2 regions of the Paenibacillus provencensis genome follow, and region 2 is predicted to be linked to the other one. Evidence: riboswitches for the same ligand, from Rfam matches in the RefSeq annotation. Region 2 holds a riboswitch; the other holds the start of a gene.

Region 1 (8,063 bases), on a different contig from region 2:
TTTTCGAAAGTACAGCACTTGCCGGAAAAAAAGTAATCGCTTTGCCTGCAGCAACCATGTTTACAGCTGCTTCGGGTGTCGCAGCAAATACTCTCTCCCATAGATGGGCACCCGTGATCTGCGTAAAGCGCTCCATTCGATCGGATATCCATCCGCAGCTCTCATAATTAACAAACATATATTTGCTTAGGTCTCCAGGATGCAAAGTTGACTCGTGTGTAAAGGGATGGTTCTCGGGGACGAGGAGAATCAGCTCATCTGTATGGATCAAAACTTTGTCAGAAGACGCTTCTTCTAATGGTTTGCCCAGCTTGTCCAACCTGGCCGTAATAAAGTTCTCCTCGCTGCCTGGATCTATTACCTCATTAAACAAGCGGTTTGAAATACGAATACCAGGATATAGATCCGCGAATTCGGCGATAAGACCGGGAAGGTAATAGTTTGAGACCATGGGATCAGATTTGATCTGAAGACTTCCCTGATTCAGTTCACTGAACAGCTGTGCCGTTCGCCGTGCGGTCTGATCCAGATTTATCATTTGCTTGGCATAGGGCAGGATGGCTTTGCCCGCCTCTGTGAGCATGATTCTGCCCCTTGCTGCAATATATAGAGTGGTCCCCATATCCTTCTCAAGGCTCTTCATATGAAAAGAAACCGTCGGCTGCTTCATCTCAAGCTCCTTGGCGACATCCGTAACTTTGTTCCATTTATCTATTAACACGAGAATCTGAAATTTAATTAAATTCATTACGAGGTTCCTCCTTGCTTGAAGTTATCACTTTTGTAAACGAATTTTTAACATCTATATATAGTAATCTTGCAAAAATAGACGCAACATTTGGAATATAAGATCATAATTTAGTTCATTATAAGGAGGATTACAGGAAAAAAGGCGCACTTCTTTATATCTATCATAGATTTATTATATGCTTTAATAGATTTTGTGTATACATATTTAATACACATTTAACAAAGGATAAATTTTAAGATGATGCACCACCACTAAAATGAGTAATGTAAGTGGTGAACACAAATAAGACCACACACAAATTGGGGGAGGACAACCTAACATGTTCAAAAGAGTTAAGAAATTACCTTTAATGATGACTACACTAGCGATGACCGTCGTACTCGCTGCCTGCGGATCAGGTACAGATACGAGCGGATCTGGAAATACAGACCCAGCAGGGAGCTCTAATGGCAACACAGAAACAACACAGCTTAGCGGTTCCGTGCTTGCAGTAGGATCTACAGCGCTTCAGCCGCTTGTTGACCAAGCTGCACAAGATTTCATGACGATTGAAGGTAATGAGAACATTACAGTTCAAGTTCAAGGCGGCGGTAGCGGTACTGGACTTACACAAGTGGCTGATAAGCAAGCAGACATCGGTAACTCCGACGTATTTGCTGAAGAGAAGCTTGAGGCTGATCAAGCAGCACAACTCGTTGACCATCAAGTAGCAGTAGTTGGTATGGCAGCTGTAGTAAACAAAGAAGTAGGCGTGACAGATCTGACTAAGCAACAGCTGTCCGACATCTTCAATGGTAAAGTGACGAACTGGAGCGAAGTTGGTGGAGCGGATCAAGATATCGTGATTATTAACCGTCCTGCAAGCTCTGGTACTCGTGCTACATTTGAGAAATACGCGCTTGGCGCAGCGGCTCCTGACCTTGAAGGATCGATTCAAGAAGAATCTTCTGGTAACGTTAAGAAGCTTGTAACTGAAACTCCTGGTGCAATCGGCTACCTAGCATTGTCCTATCTGGATGATACACTGACTGCAGTTAAGTATGAAGGTATTGAAGCAACTGTAGAAAACATCGAGTCTGGTGAATATCCAGTGTGGGCTTATCAGCATATGTACACGAACGGTGAGCCAAATGAAGTAACAAAAGCATTCCTTGATTACATGGTTTCTGACGAAGTTCAGAACACTTATGTTGTAGAGCTTGGTTACATTCCAGTTAGCGGTATGCAAGTTGAGCGTGACGTAGAAGGTAACATCACTGAAAAATAATGCTGAATACGAATTAAGCGGTATGAAATCTAGGATTCCTCAATAATGATTTCATACATGACCTAATGAGAAGAGGCGGGCAAATTTGCCCGACCTCTTTCGTTCGGTTAACGGCAAGATATACAAATTATACTAAAATGATTCAAAAGGATGGTTTAGATGAGTCTAACGAAGAGGGAGCCGGTGCTAGAATCCGGTGAACAGTCTCGTCCCAAGCGGGAGAAGCATTTCTACGAGGATTGGATCGGTAAAATATATACTTCCATCTGTGTAGTTTTCCTTATCGTCGTCATTGTATCAATTGTTTTTTTTGTAGCCTCCAAAGGGCTTGCTACCTTCTTTGTTAACGGTGTAAGCGTCAAAGAATTTTTTACATCGGCAACATGGAACCCGACATCTGATCCGGCTTCTTACGGGGCTCTGCCATTCATTGTCGGCTCCTTCGCTGTTACAATTCTGGCAGCACTGATTGCAAGTCCATTAGCGCTCTGTGCGGCGCTGTTCATGACCGAAATAGTACCCGGTAAAGGCAAGCGAATTCTGCAGCCAGCCATTGAGCTCCTGTCCGGTATTCCATCGGTTGTCTATGGTTTTGTTGGTTTGAGTGTCATCGTTCCATTACTGCGTTCGATCTTTGGAGGTACAGGGGTTGGTATTCTTGCAGGATGCCTAGTCTTATCCGTCATGATTCTTCCGACAATTACAAGTATTATGGCAGATGCGATTACGTCTCTTCCTGGAGGACTCCGTGAATCCTCCTATGCTCTCGGAGCTACTCGCTGGCAAACGATTGCCCGTGTTGTCATTCCGACGATGCTTCCTGCGCTTCTGACGGGTGTCGTGCTCGGTATGGCGCGTGCATTTGGTGAAGCTCTGGCGGTACAGATGGTTATCGGTAACGCTCCATTTGTACCAACTTCATTACTGGAGTCAGCATCTACACTAACGAGTGTAATTACGCTTAGCATGGGTAACACTGCAATGGGTTCAGTTCACAACAATGCGTTGTGGAGTATGGCACTTGTGCTGCTGATCATGACCTTCTTGTTCGTCTTACTGGTGCGTTTGCTTGAAAGGAGAAACCAGGTATGATGAAACCAAAAACAGCCGATAAATTAGCCACTGGCATCATCATCGCTTTCGCTGTATTTATTATCGCGATCTTGGTGGGATTGATCGGTTATATTATACTTCGCGGCGTTAGCCATATCAGCTGGGACTTCCTTACCAGCCGGCCGCAAAATCTTCGGGGCGGAGGCGGAATTGGGCCGCAGCTCTTTAACTCCGTGTTCCTGCTTATCTTGACTCTAATCATTACCATTCCGCTCGGTTGGGGAGCCGGTATTTATATGGCGGAATATGCGAAACCAGGCAAGATTACTAACTTTATACGATTGGTTGTTGAAGTACTATCCTCTTTCCCTTCCATCGTTATCGGTTTGTTCGGTTTGCTATTACTTGTTAACACCTTTGGATTTGGCTTCTCACTCTTGTCCGGTGCACTTGCGCTCGCCGTATTTAATCTGCCGCTGATGGTACGTACGACAGAGCAGGCCTTCCGTTCCGTTCCGACGGCGCAGAAGGAGGCCGGTCTTGCACTCGGCTTGTCCAAGTGGAAGATCATTACTTCCATTTTGCTTCCGGTTGCGCTGCCTAGCATGATCACGGGTACGATTCTTGCTGCCGGACGGATCTTCGGTGAAGCCGCAGCGCTGATGTATACAGCCGGCATGAGTAGTCCGCCGCTTGACTTTACGGACTGGAATCCGTTCAGCGAAAGATCACCGCTGAATCCGATGCGTCCGGCAGAAACACTAGCCGTGCATATCTGGAAAGTCAACAGTGAGCAGCTTGCGCCTGATGCGCTTGAGATTGCGGCAGGAGCTTCGGCCGTTCTCGTTATCCTCGTTCTTATCTTTAACCTGCTTGCGCGCTGGCTTGGACGTGTTGTATATCGCAAGTTGACAGCGGCTAAGCGTATGAACTAGTAGAATCGGCTTTTTGTATATAGGGAGGTACTTTGAATAATGCCACAACAACCTTTTAGCACAGAGGATCTGAGTGTTTTTTACGGCGAGAAAGAAGCGGTGAAGGGAATCAGCATGGAGTTCCCCAAGAATACCGTAACTGCCTTGATTGGTCCTTCTGGATGCGGTAAATCCACGTTCCTGAGATCCTTGAACCGAATGAATGATGAGATTTCTGGGGCTCGCGTTACAGGTCATATATGGATGGACGGCAAAGACCTGAATGCGCCAGGCACAGATGTTATCAAGCTTCGGCAGAACATCGGAATGGTGTGGCAGAAGCCAAACCCGTTCCATAAATCGATCTATAACAATGTTGCGTTTGGTCCGAAATACCGCGGTGTCAAGAGGAAGAAGGATCTGGACGAAATCGTGGAAAAAAGCTTGCGTCGTGCCGCTCTGTGGGACGAGGTCAAAGATCGTCTTAACGATTCTGCCCTGGCCCTGTCGGGTGGACAGCAGCAGCGTCTATGCATCGCTCGCGCCCTGTCGGTAGAGCCGCAGATATTGCTGCTGGATGAGCCGGCTTCGGCACTAGACCCGGTATCCACAGGTAAGATTGAAGAGCTGATTACCGAGCTCAAAAAAGATCTGCGTATCGTTATCGTTACTCATAATATGCAGCAGGCAGCCCGGATTTCAGATTTTACAGCGTACTTCTACTTGGGTAATCTCATGGAACGTGATGTAACGGAGAAAATCTTCTCTAATCCGGAGAACCAATCGACTCAAGAATATATTATGGGACGTTTCGGCTGATCGGAGATTATCGAGAATTCATAATGATCAGATGAGCACAGCTTACGGCTTAAGAAGTCGAAGCTGTGCTTTTTTTGCATAGTGTCAGTTCTACAGGCTATTACAGAGTGGGATTCAGTAGATTCATACAGAAAAAGTATCGCTGTGCTCGGCGTATTTTACAGTATCGATCGTGCTTGTCCTCCTGTCGTTGGTGCTCTGGTTGATTAGTCTTCTCCGTTCGAGAAGTGGCTGTTTTGATGAAGCTAAGTCTATAGATCAGCCCAATGTAATTGCTCTATAATGACAGGTATAACAGGGTTAGATGTATAAGCGAATAACAAAGAATGCGCATAATATATCTTAAGAGAAGTGAATCAATTTTATATCATTTTGATCTATATATACTCTTGATTTAAGCAACTAAAGGTATTATGAAATTGATTCAACTCATTAGAAATAAATATAAATTGATTCAAGTAGTGAATAAATCTGAAAAAATCTTTATGGTGTGAGAAAAAGTAACATTATGCTGCTCTATATAAGGTTGGATCGTTACTTTTGTTGACATGTAGTCAGCTTATCGATTAATCTATTTATAGTGAGTTGGAAATTGATTCAGTACAAAAAAAGAATAGGACAGCGGATGAAGATCAATGGGAGAGATCACGTGGGAAACCATGTGACACCGAAGGAGCAAGCTGATAAGCACCCGGCTTATACAGCAGAATCTCTCAGGTAGAAGAACCTTGATTCGACGCAACTCTGGAGAGAGCCGATGCGCCGCCAAAGGGGTAAGTGAGAGTGAGGGCGATTGCTATGCGCCGGCCACTTCTGACGAAACTTTCAGGTACCAGGACAGAGAGAGGGGATGTACGCCCTTACTCTGTCCTTTTTTTGCGTGGAAGAACTGATATTTCTGCACAGAATAAGTTAGAACGATGAGAAATGGGGAGTTAAGATGACAAGGTTCAAGGATGTATTCTCAATTATCGGGCCGGCAATGACGGGACCGTCCAGCTCCCATACGGCAGGGGCCGTTAGACTTGGGCGTATCGCCCGGCAGTGGCTTGGGACGAGACCGGAGAAGGCGAAGATGATATTATACGGCTCTTTTGCCGACACTTATAGAGGACATGGAACAGATCTGGCGCTAATCAGCGGACTTATGAATATGGCTACCGATGATGAGCGAATTCCGGATGCAGAGGAGTGGGCTGAGAAGCTGGGAGTGGATTATGAATTCGTAACGAGCGGTCTTCCGGCGGCACATCCGAACACCGTGAAATTTGAGCTGTCAGCAGGAGAACGAACTTGCACGATGGTGGGAGCTTCCATTGGTGGAGGGAACGTTACCGTCTCTTTATTGGATGATTTTCGAGTGCAGCTGACAGGTGATTTTCCTGCGGTTGTGCTCAGGCATTCGGATAAAGCCGGAGTTATAGCTTCGGTAACAACAGCGATCAGTGAATCCGGCGTCAATATTGGGTTCATGCAAGTCGACCGCAAAGGCCGGGATGGTGAAGCGCTCACAGCGATGGAGACAGACACGGTACCGGCATCGGATGTACTCATGAGACTGAAGTCCCTGCCTCATATTTTTGATATCAAGGTCATTGATTTGAAGAAAGGGGACGATACGGATGCGGTTTAAGCATTTAAAGGATCTGAATGCGATCTGTACGGCTGGCTGAGCTGATGATTGAAGAGCAAGTGAAGGAGACCGGAACGCTAGAAATTGAGGTTGTGCAGCAGATGGCGGATTATTATCAGGTTATGAAGCAGGCTGTGCATAAAGGAATGAACGAGGATACAACATCGCGCAGTGGTCTGACAGGAGGAGACGGTCAGCGGGTGCGCCATTATTTGCAGAACAATCAGAGCTGTTCGGGTGATGCATCTACACTTGCTATGGCCTATGCACTTGGCGTGTCCGAAGTGAATGCTTCCATGGGAAGAATTGTAGCAACACCTACCGCGGGATCAGCAGGTATAATTCCGGGTGTATTCGTAAGTGCACAGGAGCGGTTTGGATGGGATGACGAGCATATGGTTAATGGTTTGTTCTCTGCAGGAGCGATTGGTTATGTCATTGCTAATAATTCCTTCATATCTGGAGCAGAAGGTGGATGCCAGGCAGAAGTCGGTTCAGCGATCGGGATGGCAGCGGGGGCAATGGTTGAGCTTCGCGGCGGAACACCGGAGCAGGTCGTGCATGCGGTCGGTTTAGCTCTTAAAAATACGCTTGGACTCATATGTGATCCAGTCGCAGGGCTGGTGGAGATTCCGTGCATTGTACGGAACGGACTCGGAGCGGTCACAGCGCTTGCAGCAGCAGATATGGCCCTCGCAGGAGTGCGGAGTGCGATTCCTTCTGACGAAGTGATCGATGTCATGCTCGAAGTGGGAAGCGCGATGCCAAGCCGTCATCGGGAGACGGCCCAGGGAGGACTCGCCCAGACGCCAACAGGCAAGAAGCTGACGAAACAGCTGGCAGACGCGAAGAAGGGGAAGACCGCGCCTAAGAAAGCAGCAGATTGAGAGCAATGCGGGGAACTGGCATAATGTGCGGTGTGCCAGAGGCATATGTTGAACTGCACAGTGGAATATCTCTTGTGTAACAATGAACGATGATTAAAGAAGCCAAGACGAATGCATAGGGAACTCGTGTGAATCCCTGTTTCGTCTTGGCTTCTTTATTGGGCGGGCGTTATTACGCTTGATTAAATATTTCACTAAGTAGTTTAATCGAGTGTAATCTTGCCTGATGGTCATAGATCGGGCTGGTTACAATGAACTCATTAGCGCCGGTTTGCTCCAGCATTTGATTCAGTTGATCACGAACACTTTTCTTGTCTCCCATAACGGAATAGCGGAGCTGCCCTTTCACAATCGCTTTCTCCTGCATATTCCAGTCCAGCTCGTCAACCGGAGGCTGCATGAGACCGAAGCGCCCACGGATCATATTCAAAAATTGTCTATGATGTGAAGTCGCAAGCTTGTGCGCTTCTGCATCTGTCTCTGCTACAAAAGCATTCAGAGCGACCATGGCATAAGGCTCCTCTAACACTTCAGAAGGCTGGAAGTTGTTATAGTAGTAATCCAGTGCAGGCAGCAGATAGTCTGGAGCGAAATGGCTGGCAAAAGAAAACGGCAGACCTTTGCGAGCCGCAAGCTCAGCGCTGAATCCGCTTGACCCAAGCAGCCAGATTGGTATATCCAGTCCACGCCCTGGATATGCATGCACCTGCATTGATGAGGTGGAAGTTGGTTTGAAAAA
Region 2 (8,063 bases):
ATTGCAGGCGAGGAGCTTTACCCGGACGACTACGATTTTGACGTTGTCTCCCAGACTAAGGAGATTCGAAAAAAACGAAAGCAAATGTCCAAGAAGCATGTTCCGGGTCTCAGTATAGAAATGCCAAAAGACGAGTCTTAAATGTTCATTTGAATAAGCGGAATTATGCAATTGAATAACCCAAGACGGGCGGGGATTTGTCTCTCCTCGTCCGTCTTTAACATTTCCATGAAAAATACTTTACTTCTTAGGTAAGCTCATATCCTGGCTTACGTACAAATATGACTTTGGATTCAGTTACCCATATGATAGACTTAAGCTTAAATTTGAATACGGTATCGTGATTGCACGGATGCTCATTTTCTTGATACTGGTCGATTTTGTACAGCCAACAGACTAATAATAAGCAGGTGAAAAAGATGCCCTCCTTAACGATTGACATCAATCCGCACATTTGCCCCTTATGCCACAAGCCTAATGGATGTGCCAATGCAGCCGGGAAACCTCACACTGAATGCTGGTGCATGAGCCAGTCTGTGCCCAAGGAGCTGCTGTCACGTATTCCGGACGAGCAGAGACGCAAGGCATGTGTGTGTGAAGCATGTGTGACCGAGTTTCATGCCAGGGGAACGGACGAAGTCTAAGCTGCCTGGATATTTTTCACCTTATCAATCAATTTCATATGCGAATGATTGTATATTCAAAACTTTAGCGGCAAGTGAACGTTATATAAAATATATACTAATCTTTCCGGGAGGTTATCATTATGAAGACCCATGTCATGAGGACACAATCATCATTCAAGTCAAAAGTATTTACTCTTACCGTCTCTTCCATCCTTCTTGCCTTCGCGTTCATTCTGTGGCCCAATGTACCTTCTGCTATATCTCCACCTTCAAACATATCATCAGAGTACGATGGTCACAGCTCCCTTCAAGTCGCATTCCCGCTAGATAAATATTCTGTGGTGATGAGCAGCGTTCCCGGATTCCCAATCGAAATAAGTGAAGATCATAATAATTTCCCACTAATTATAGCAACTTCCTCTGGTGAATTACTGGTTAAGGAAGGTTCGGCTGGCAAGCAGGTGAGATCATCGGGAGCATCACTTGAGTTGAAAGAAGGAAACACCATTTATTGGTCCCCTCTTGCAGCTACACCAGTAAGTGAAACCAGCATAACGGTAACAAGTCAGTCTCAACATCAGAATTCGGCAATTAAGCCGGTTTCGATTCATATTTCAAAGGATCAAGATGGATTTTATAAAATTAATTAACCCCATGAGTTTCGTTCCACGAGAAACATTTTTTACCATAACAGATATAATCCATGTTCAGTTCAGTTATACCTAAGTGTTATAAGCCGAAATAATACAAAAAAGCTGATCTCCCCTTTAAGACAGGAAAATCAGCTCATACAATTTAAACAAACGCGTTATATATTATAGATAATTAAAATAAATATATTCTTACTCTTCAGTATGCGCGCGATACGCATCTGCATCCAGCAGTTTAGTAAGAGCAGCTTTGGAATCTCCATTTATTTTCACTTCAATCATCCAGCCGTCACCATATGGTGCAGCATTTACAAGCTCCGGCTCGTCTTGAAGCTTGTCATTAACACTGACGATTGTTCCGCTTACTGGCGCAAACAAATCAGATACGGTCTTAACCGATTCAATGGTACCAATGCTATCGTCACTGTTAATTTCCGTTCCAACTTCAGGCAGCTCCACAAACACAATATCTCCCAGCTGATGCTGAGCAAATTCAGTAATCCCGATACGTACCGTATCTCCGTCTAACGTTTGAACCCATTCATGCTCTTTACTATACAACAAACCGTTAATCACTTCGCTCATGTTCTCGTCAGCCTCGCTTTTTTCAAAAGTTAGAATTGTGTTTCTTCTCTGGTTCCTGCCCTTTTTCCACCCATAGCGTAAAACAATCCTCATCACAATGTCAAGAATGCTAACAAAAAATATGTTTATTTAACATACTCCTTGACTTTTCGGATTTAATCACGTATTAATGTAGTATAAGCGTTAGATTGAACGGAAGAGTTCGCTATTTCCGAACATTCTAGCCCATTAAGCGGTTGAACGTAAAGGGAGAGATTACCGCAGGATCATCGTTCTGAGCTTCTGACAGCTGTTGTATGATGTTCATTATCAGCTTGTAAGCAGGGACATTTCCGCATGGTAACGCCGAAGGAGTAAGCCCATTGATAAGCAAAGGGTGAATCTCTCAGGCAAAAAGGACTTTTACCGGACGCGACTCTGGAGAGCATCCATAACCGTTCGCTGCTTACGATAAGCGAACGATGTTAATAAAGGATCACCCAAGGGGAAACTCGTGAGCATCATGCGGGGTAACTCTCAGGTACCAAGGACAGAGCCTAAGAAGAACACATGCTTTATTAGCGTGTATTTTTCTTTGGCCTGTCCTTTTTCCATTTTCCAATAGCCCTTTTTCCTTTTTCCCTTTTCAAGTGTTTATTCTGAAAACTCTACTTATTCTTCTTCTAAATTACAGCCGAAAGCCGGCTTTTTACGAGGTGAAAATTATGTCCCAATTATTGAGAACACCGCTTTTCCCTCTTTATGAACAATATCCAAATGTACGCTGTATCGATTTTGGAGGCTGGGAGCTCCCGGTTTCCTTCAGCGGAATCCAGAAAGAACATGAGGCTGTGAGACAGCAGGCTGGACTATTCGATGTATCCCATATGGGTGAATTTCGGGTAGAAGGCGAGAATGCAGCAGACTTTTTACAAGGAATGCTGACAAATGACGTATCCCTGCTTGAAATCGGTCAGGCACAATACACACTCATGTGCTATCCAACTGGTGGTGTAGTGGACGATTTGCTTGTCTACAAGCGCAGCGACCATTTGTTCATGCTCGTTGTGAATGCATCCAATATCGAGAAGGACTGGACTTGGCTGCAGGACCATCTGCCTGAGAACGTTCAATTGGTGAATGAATCGGAAGCAACTGCTTTGCTTGCATTACAGGGTCCGAAGGCAGAAGCTATTCTATCCCAAGTGACCGATGTGAATCTTGCTGAGCTTGGCTCTTTCCGTTTTGTGGACGGTGCGGAAGTGAGCGGCAGCACCGTTATTCTATCGCGTACAGGATACACTGGTGAGGATGGATTCGAAATCTATGTCAGTGCCGATGACGCACAGAAAGTATGGCTTGCGCTTATGGCCGCAGGTGAAGATGAAGGTCTGCTTCCCATCGGGCTTGGCGCGAGAGATACACTTCGATTTGAAGCTAAACTCCCGTTATATGGACAGGAGCTTTCTTCTACGATTACACCGCTTGAAGCCGGGCTTGGCATGTTCGTGAAGCTGGCTGCTGGTGACTTTATCGGTCGGGATGCACTGGTGAAGCAAAAAGAGGAAGGCCTGACCCGCAAACTCGTCGGTATCGAGATTACGGATCGAGGCATTCCGCGTTCTCATTATCCGGTCTATGCAGAGGGAGAGCAAATCGGTGAGGTAACGACTGGTACCCAGTCGCCTACACTCAAACGCAATCTGGGCCTTGCACTGCTGGATATTCAGTATACAGAACCAGGCACCACTGTTGAAGTCGAAATCCGGGGGAAACGCCTCAAGGCAGAAGTGATCAAAACCCCATTCTATAGAAGACCAAAACCTACAGCCCAAGCGGCAAAAGGAGCGAATTCATAATGGCAAATCGTTATCTACCGATGACGGAACAAGATCAGGCGGAAATGCTGGCAGCAATCGGAGCGGAAACGATGGAGGATCTCTTCTCCGACATTCCTGAAGAGATCCGCTTTAAAGGCGAACTCCCTGTTTCATCCAAGCTGGACGAATACGCACTTACTCGTCATATGTCCCGCCTTGCCGGACGTAATGTGAACGCAGATACACACGCAAGCTTTCTAGGTGCAGGTATCTATGACCACCATGTACCTTCTGTTATTAACCATGTCATTTCCCGCTCCGAATTCTATACTGCTTATACGCCCTATCAGCCAGAGATCAGCCAAGGCGAGCTGCAGGCGATTTTTGAATTCCAATCCTATATCTGCGAGCTGACCGGAATGGCTGTCGCCAATGCCAGTATGTATGATGGAGCAACGGCCTTTGCAGAAGCAGGTAATCTGGCTGCAAGTGCGACACGTCGTAAAAAGCTGGTTGTATCGAGTACGGTGCATCCAGAATCCCGCCAGGTACTCGCCAGTTACGCACATGGTCTGAATCTTGAGGTCGTTGAGATTGGTTATACAAATGGTGTTACAGATATGGAAGCACTCGCAGCTGCAATCAGTGAAGATACGGCTGCAGTGATGATTCAAAGTCCGAATTTCTTCGGTAGTGTAGAAGACATCCAGGCTGCAGCTGACCTGATCCATCCAAACAAAGGACTCCTTATCGTCAGTGCGAATCCAATTTCACTCGGACTTCTGGAAGCTCCGGGCAAGCTTGGTGCGGATATTGTGGTTGGTGATGCTCAGCCGCTTGGAATTGCAGGCTCCTATGGCGGTCCTACCTGTGGATATTTTGCTGTATCACAGGCCCATATGCGCAGAATTCCTGGACGGATCGTTGGTCAAACGACGGATCGTTATGGCAGAAGAGGCTTTGTACTCACACTTCAGGCTCGTGAACAGCATATCCGCCGTGAAAAAGCGACCTCCAATATTTGTTCCAACCAGGCTCTGCTTGCGCTAAGTGCGTCGGTCTATATGTCTCTGCTCGGCAAACAAGGCATGCTGGATGTGTCGGAGCTTAATTTGCAGAAGAGTCATTATGCCAAGCAGACAATAACTTCTATTGAAGGAGTAAGCACTCCTTTTACTTCACCGACGTTTAACGAATTTGTTATTAAGCTTCCCGACAATTCGAGTATGGAAGATGTGCAGAGCAAGCTGCTCGCTGCAGGATTTATCGGCGGATATGATTTGGGACGTGAATACCCGGAACTAAGTGGTCATATGCTGATCGCCGTTACAGAACGCCGGAGCAAAGAAGAGATCGATGAATTCAAAGCGGTATTGGAGGGATTGCTGTGAGTAAGATTGAAGCAGAGAAACCACAGGTTCAGAACGAGACAGCTGCACTGGATTTTGGAAGAACGGCAGGATCAGAAGCTCCTGAGCAGAAGCTGATATTTGAACTAAGCAAACCAGGTCGCGTCGCATACTCCTTGCCCGAGCTTGATGTGCCTCAGGTACGTCAGAATGAGCTTATCCCTTCTGGGTTTTTGCGTAAGGAGGCAGCTGCACTGCCAGAAGTATATGAAGTCGATGTCGTTCGCCACTATACAAGCTTGTCCCGCCGCAATTTTGGTGTAGATAACGGCTTCTATCCACTAGGCTCTTGCACGATGAAATATAATCCGAAGATTAACGAGGATGTTGCTCGTTATACCGGGTTTGCGAAGATTCATCCTTATCAGCCGGAAGAAAGTGTACAAGGCGCCCTTGAGCTGCTGTATCAGCTGCAATCCGACCTCGCAGGTCTTACTGGAATGGACGAAGTGACACTTCAGCCGGCAGCCGGTGCACACGGTGAATGGACAGGACTGATGATGATTCGTGCTTATCATGAGAGCCGCGGCGAAGTTCGCACCAAGGTCATCGTGCCTGACTCTTCCCATGGTACGAACCCTGCCAGTGCGACAGTTGCAGGCTTCGAGACCGTGACTATTCCTTCAACTGCAGAGGGACTGGTCGATCTGGATGAGCTGCGTGCAGTGGTAGGTAGCGATACAGCCGCGCTTATGCTGACGAACCCGAATACACTCGGCCTGTTTGAGAAACAAATTGTTGAGATTGCCAAGATCGTGCATGATGCCGGCGGTCTTCTGTATTACGATGGAGCTAACTCCAACGCAATTATGGGAATTGCCCGTCCAGGTGATATGGGCTTCGACGTGGTTCACTTGAATCTGCATAAAACGATGAGTACTCCTCATGGCGGCGGCGGCCCAGGCGCTGGTCCTGTCGGTGTGAAGAAGCTGCTCGTGCCGTTCCTTCCAAAACCACACGTGAAACGTACAGAAGAGGGTACATTCTATCTGGATCGTGAAGAAGGACAATCCATTGGCCGTGTTAAAGCTTACTATGGTAACTTCGGAATTCTTGTTCGTGCGTATGCCTATATCCGTACTTATGGTCCGGTTGGACTGCGCCGGGTATCCGAGTATGCTGTGCTTAATGCCAACTACATGATGAAACGACTGGAGCCTTATTATGAAATTCCTTATCCAGGCGTCTGCAAGCATGAATTCGTGATGTCCGGCAAAGGCTTGAAGCAGTATGGTGTACGTACACTTGATGTAGCGAAGCGCCTGCTTGATTTCGGCTATCATCCGCCAACCATCTACTTCCCGCTGAACGTGGAAGAATGCATCATGATCGAACCGACAGAAACCGAAAGCAAAGAAACGCTCGACGGCTTCATCGACACGATGATCCGCATTGCTAAGGAAGCCGAAGAGAATCCAGAGCTCGTCCTTAATGCTCCTTACGGGACACCTGTTACTCGTTTGGATGAAACGACAGCTGCACGTAAGCCTGTCCTAAACTGTGCATGCAGTTAATTTCATACGCAGGCAGTCTCGCCTTGATCTAAAATAGAACAGAAATAGACCAAACAAACCTCCAATCCTATATTGGAGGTTTGTTAATTGTTTTCAGATCCAAGTGCATCATTTATCATATCCTGCTCTTGTCTCTTCCTCATATCTCCCATTCTTCACGAAGCATTCCGAGTCTAATGGAATCATAGTACTTGCCGTTATAGTATCTCACCTTTCGGATTCTTGCTTCAATCTGCATGCCCAGCTTCTCTGCGACCCGAATCATTCGAGTGTTCCCTGACCAGGTGGTCAGTCCCACTCTAACAAGAGGCAAATGATTAAACAGATGATCGATCCATAAGCCTAAAGCTCTTGTTCCAATGGATTGGTTCCAGCTGCTTGGCTGATGCAGCACAATCCCCATTTCCAGCCAGTTCTTCTGTTCATCCTCATAATAGTAAGAAACCATTCCGCATATTTCTTCGTGTACAATAATGACCCAGCGGTGATCGCTTGCAATCCAGCCATCCTGCATTTCAGCAAACTCTTCCCAACTCTTCGTATAATGTGGAAGATAGGGTGCATCCCACTGTTTCCACTCTGGATTCTCCTCTGTATAGATCAGCTCCCATAAACGCGGTAAATCTGCCCTTTCTATCGGTCGAACTGCAATTTCCTTATCTTTGTACATGGAATCTCCTTTATCATGTTCTCTATGTATTTCTCAAATTCTGTAAGTGCTCCATTTCATTCTAATTTAGAGACTGAGTGATCACCAGGTATAGATCGATTTAAACCAATTTAGAGAATATACACAGGCTGTTCTGGACGCGGCGGTAGAGATAATTAAGCACATTTGCTAAATAGTAAAAAAAACGGTATCCGCATGATGCGAATACCGTGAAAATGTTGGAAAAGATAGAGAATTAGAAAATAGAGATTTCAGAAATTTCGAAAAACAAAGATTACTGTTCAATGCTCTGAACAAGCTCTACCACCTGTTCAGCAGTCTGCATATCCAGTGCTTTTGCAGCAAGCTCTTTCATGTCTGCTTGAGACAGCTTGGTCAGCTGGCTGCGTGCAGGCAGAATTGAAGTCGCGCTCATACTGAATTCATCCAAGCCAAGACCCAGAAGCAGCGGAATTGCGGTAGCATCGCCTGCCATCTCTCCGCACATGCCAACCCAGCGGCCTTCGCGATCCGCTGCATCAATGACCATCTTGATCAAACGAAGAATAGATGGGTTATAAGGCTGGTACAGATAAGATACACGTTCATTCATCCGGTCAGCTGCCATCGTGTACTGGATCAGATCGTTCGTTCCGATACTGAAGAAGTCCACTTCCTTGGCAAATTGATCGGCAAGCACTGCAGTTGAAGGAATTTCAACCATGATTCCGAGCTGAATGCTGTCGGATACTTCAAGACCTTCAGATACAAGCTTCTCCTTCTCTTCGAGAAGAATTGCTTTTGCTTCACGGAATTCTCCGAGCGTAGCAA

Evidence for each region. A riboswitch is a leader RNA that binds a small molecule or an ion and turns the genes downstream of it on or off. The one in region 2 is predicted to bind glycine.
Region 1: another riboswitch for glycine. It lies ahead of sdaAB (L-serine ammonia-lyase, iron-sulfur-dependent subunit beta); the one in region 2 lies ahead of gcvT (glycine cleavage system aminomethyltransferase GcvT).

Annotation. Positions count from the first base shown of each region.
Region 1 is NZ_JBHTKX010000003.1:118,077-126,139, forward strand. Features, by position in the region: gene ACFQ3J_RS19270 (LysR family transcriptional regulator) at 1-748, opposite strand, end outside; gene ACFQ3J_RS19275 (phosphate ABC transporter substrate-binding protein) at 1,071-2,018, shown strand; gene pstC (phosphate ABC transporter permease subunit PstC) at 2,178-3,110, shown strand; gene pstA (phosphate ABC transporter permease PstA) at 3,110-4,006, shown strand; gene pstB (phosphate ABC transporter ATP-binding protein PstB) at 4,046-4,804, shown strand; glycine riboswitch at 5,431-5,542, shown strand; gene sdaAB (L-serine ammonia-lyase, iron-sulfur-dependent subunit beta) at 5,745-6,437, shown strand; partial or broken gene sdaAA (L-serine ammonia-lyase, iron-sulfur-dependent, subunit alpha) at 6,427-7,324, shown strand; gene ACFQ3J_RS19305 (LLM class flavin-dependent oxidoreductase) at 7,497-8,063, opposite strand, start outside.
Region 2 is NZ_JBHTKX010000007.1:45,356-53,418, forward strand. Features, by position in the region: gene ACFQ3J_RS23855 (endonuclease MutS2) at 1-141, shown strand, start outside; gene ACFQ3J_RS23860 (cysteine-rich CWC family protein) at 420-644, shown strand; gene ACFQ3J_RS23865 (hypothetical protein) at 767-1,276, shown strand; gene gcvH (glycine cleavage system protein GcvH) at 1,469-1,861, opposite strand; glycine riboswitch at 2,098-2,273, shown strand; glycine riboswitch at 2,275-2,398, shown strand; gene gcvT (glycine cleavage system aminomethyltransferase GcvT) at 2,566-3,699, shown strand; gene gcvPA (aminomethyl-transferring glycine dehydrogenase subunit GcvPA) at 3,696-5,051, shown strand; gene gcvPB (aminomethyl-transferring glycine dehydrogenase subunit GcvPB) at 5,099-6,583, shown strand; gene ACFQ3J_RS23890 (GNAT family N-acetyltransferase) at 6,723-7,253, opposite strand; gene ptsP (phosphoenolpyruvate--protein phosphotransferase) at 7,528-8,063, opposite strand, start outside.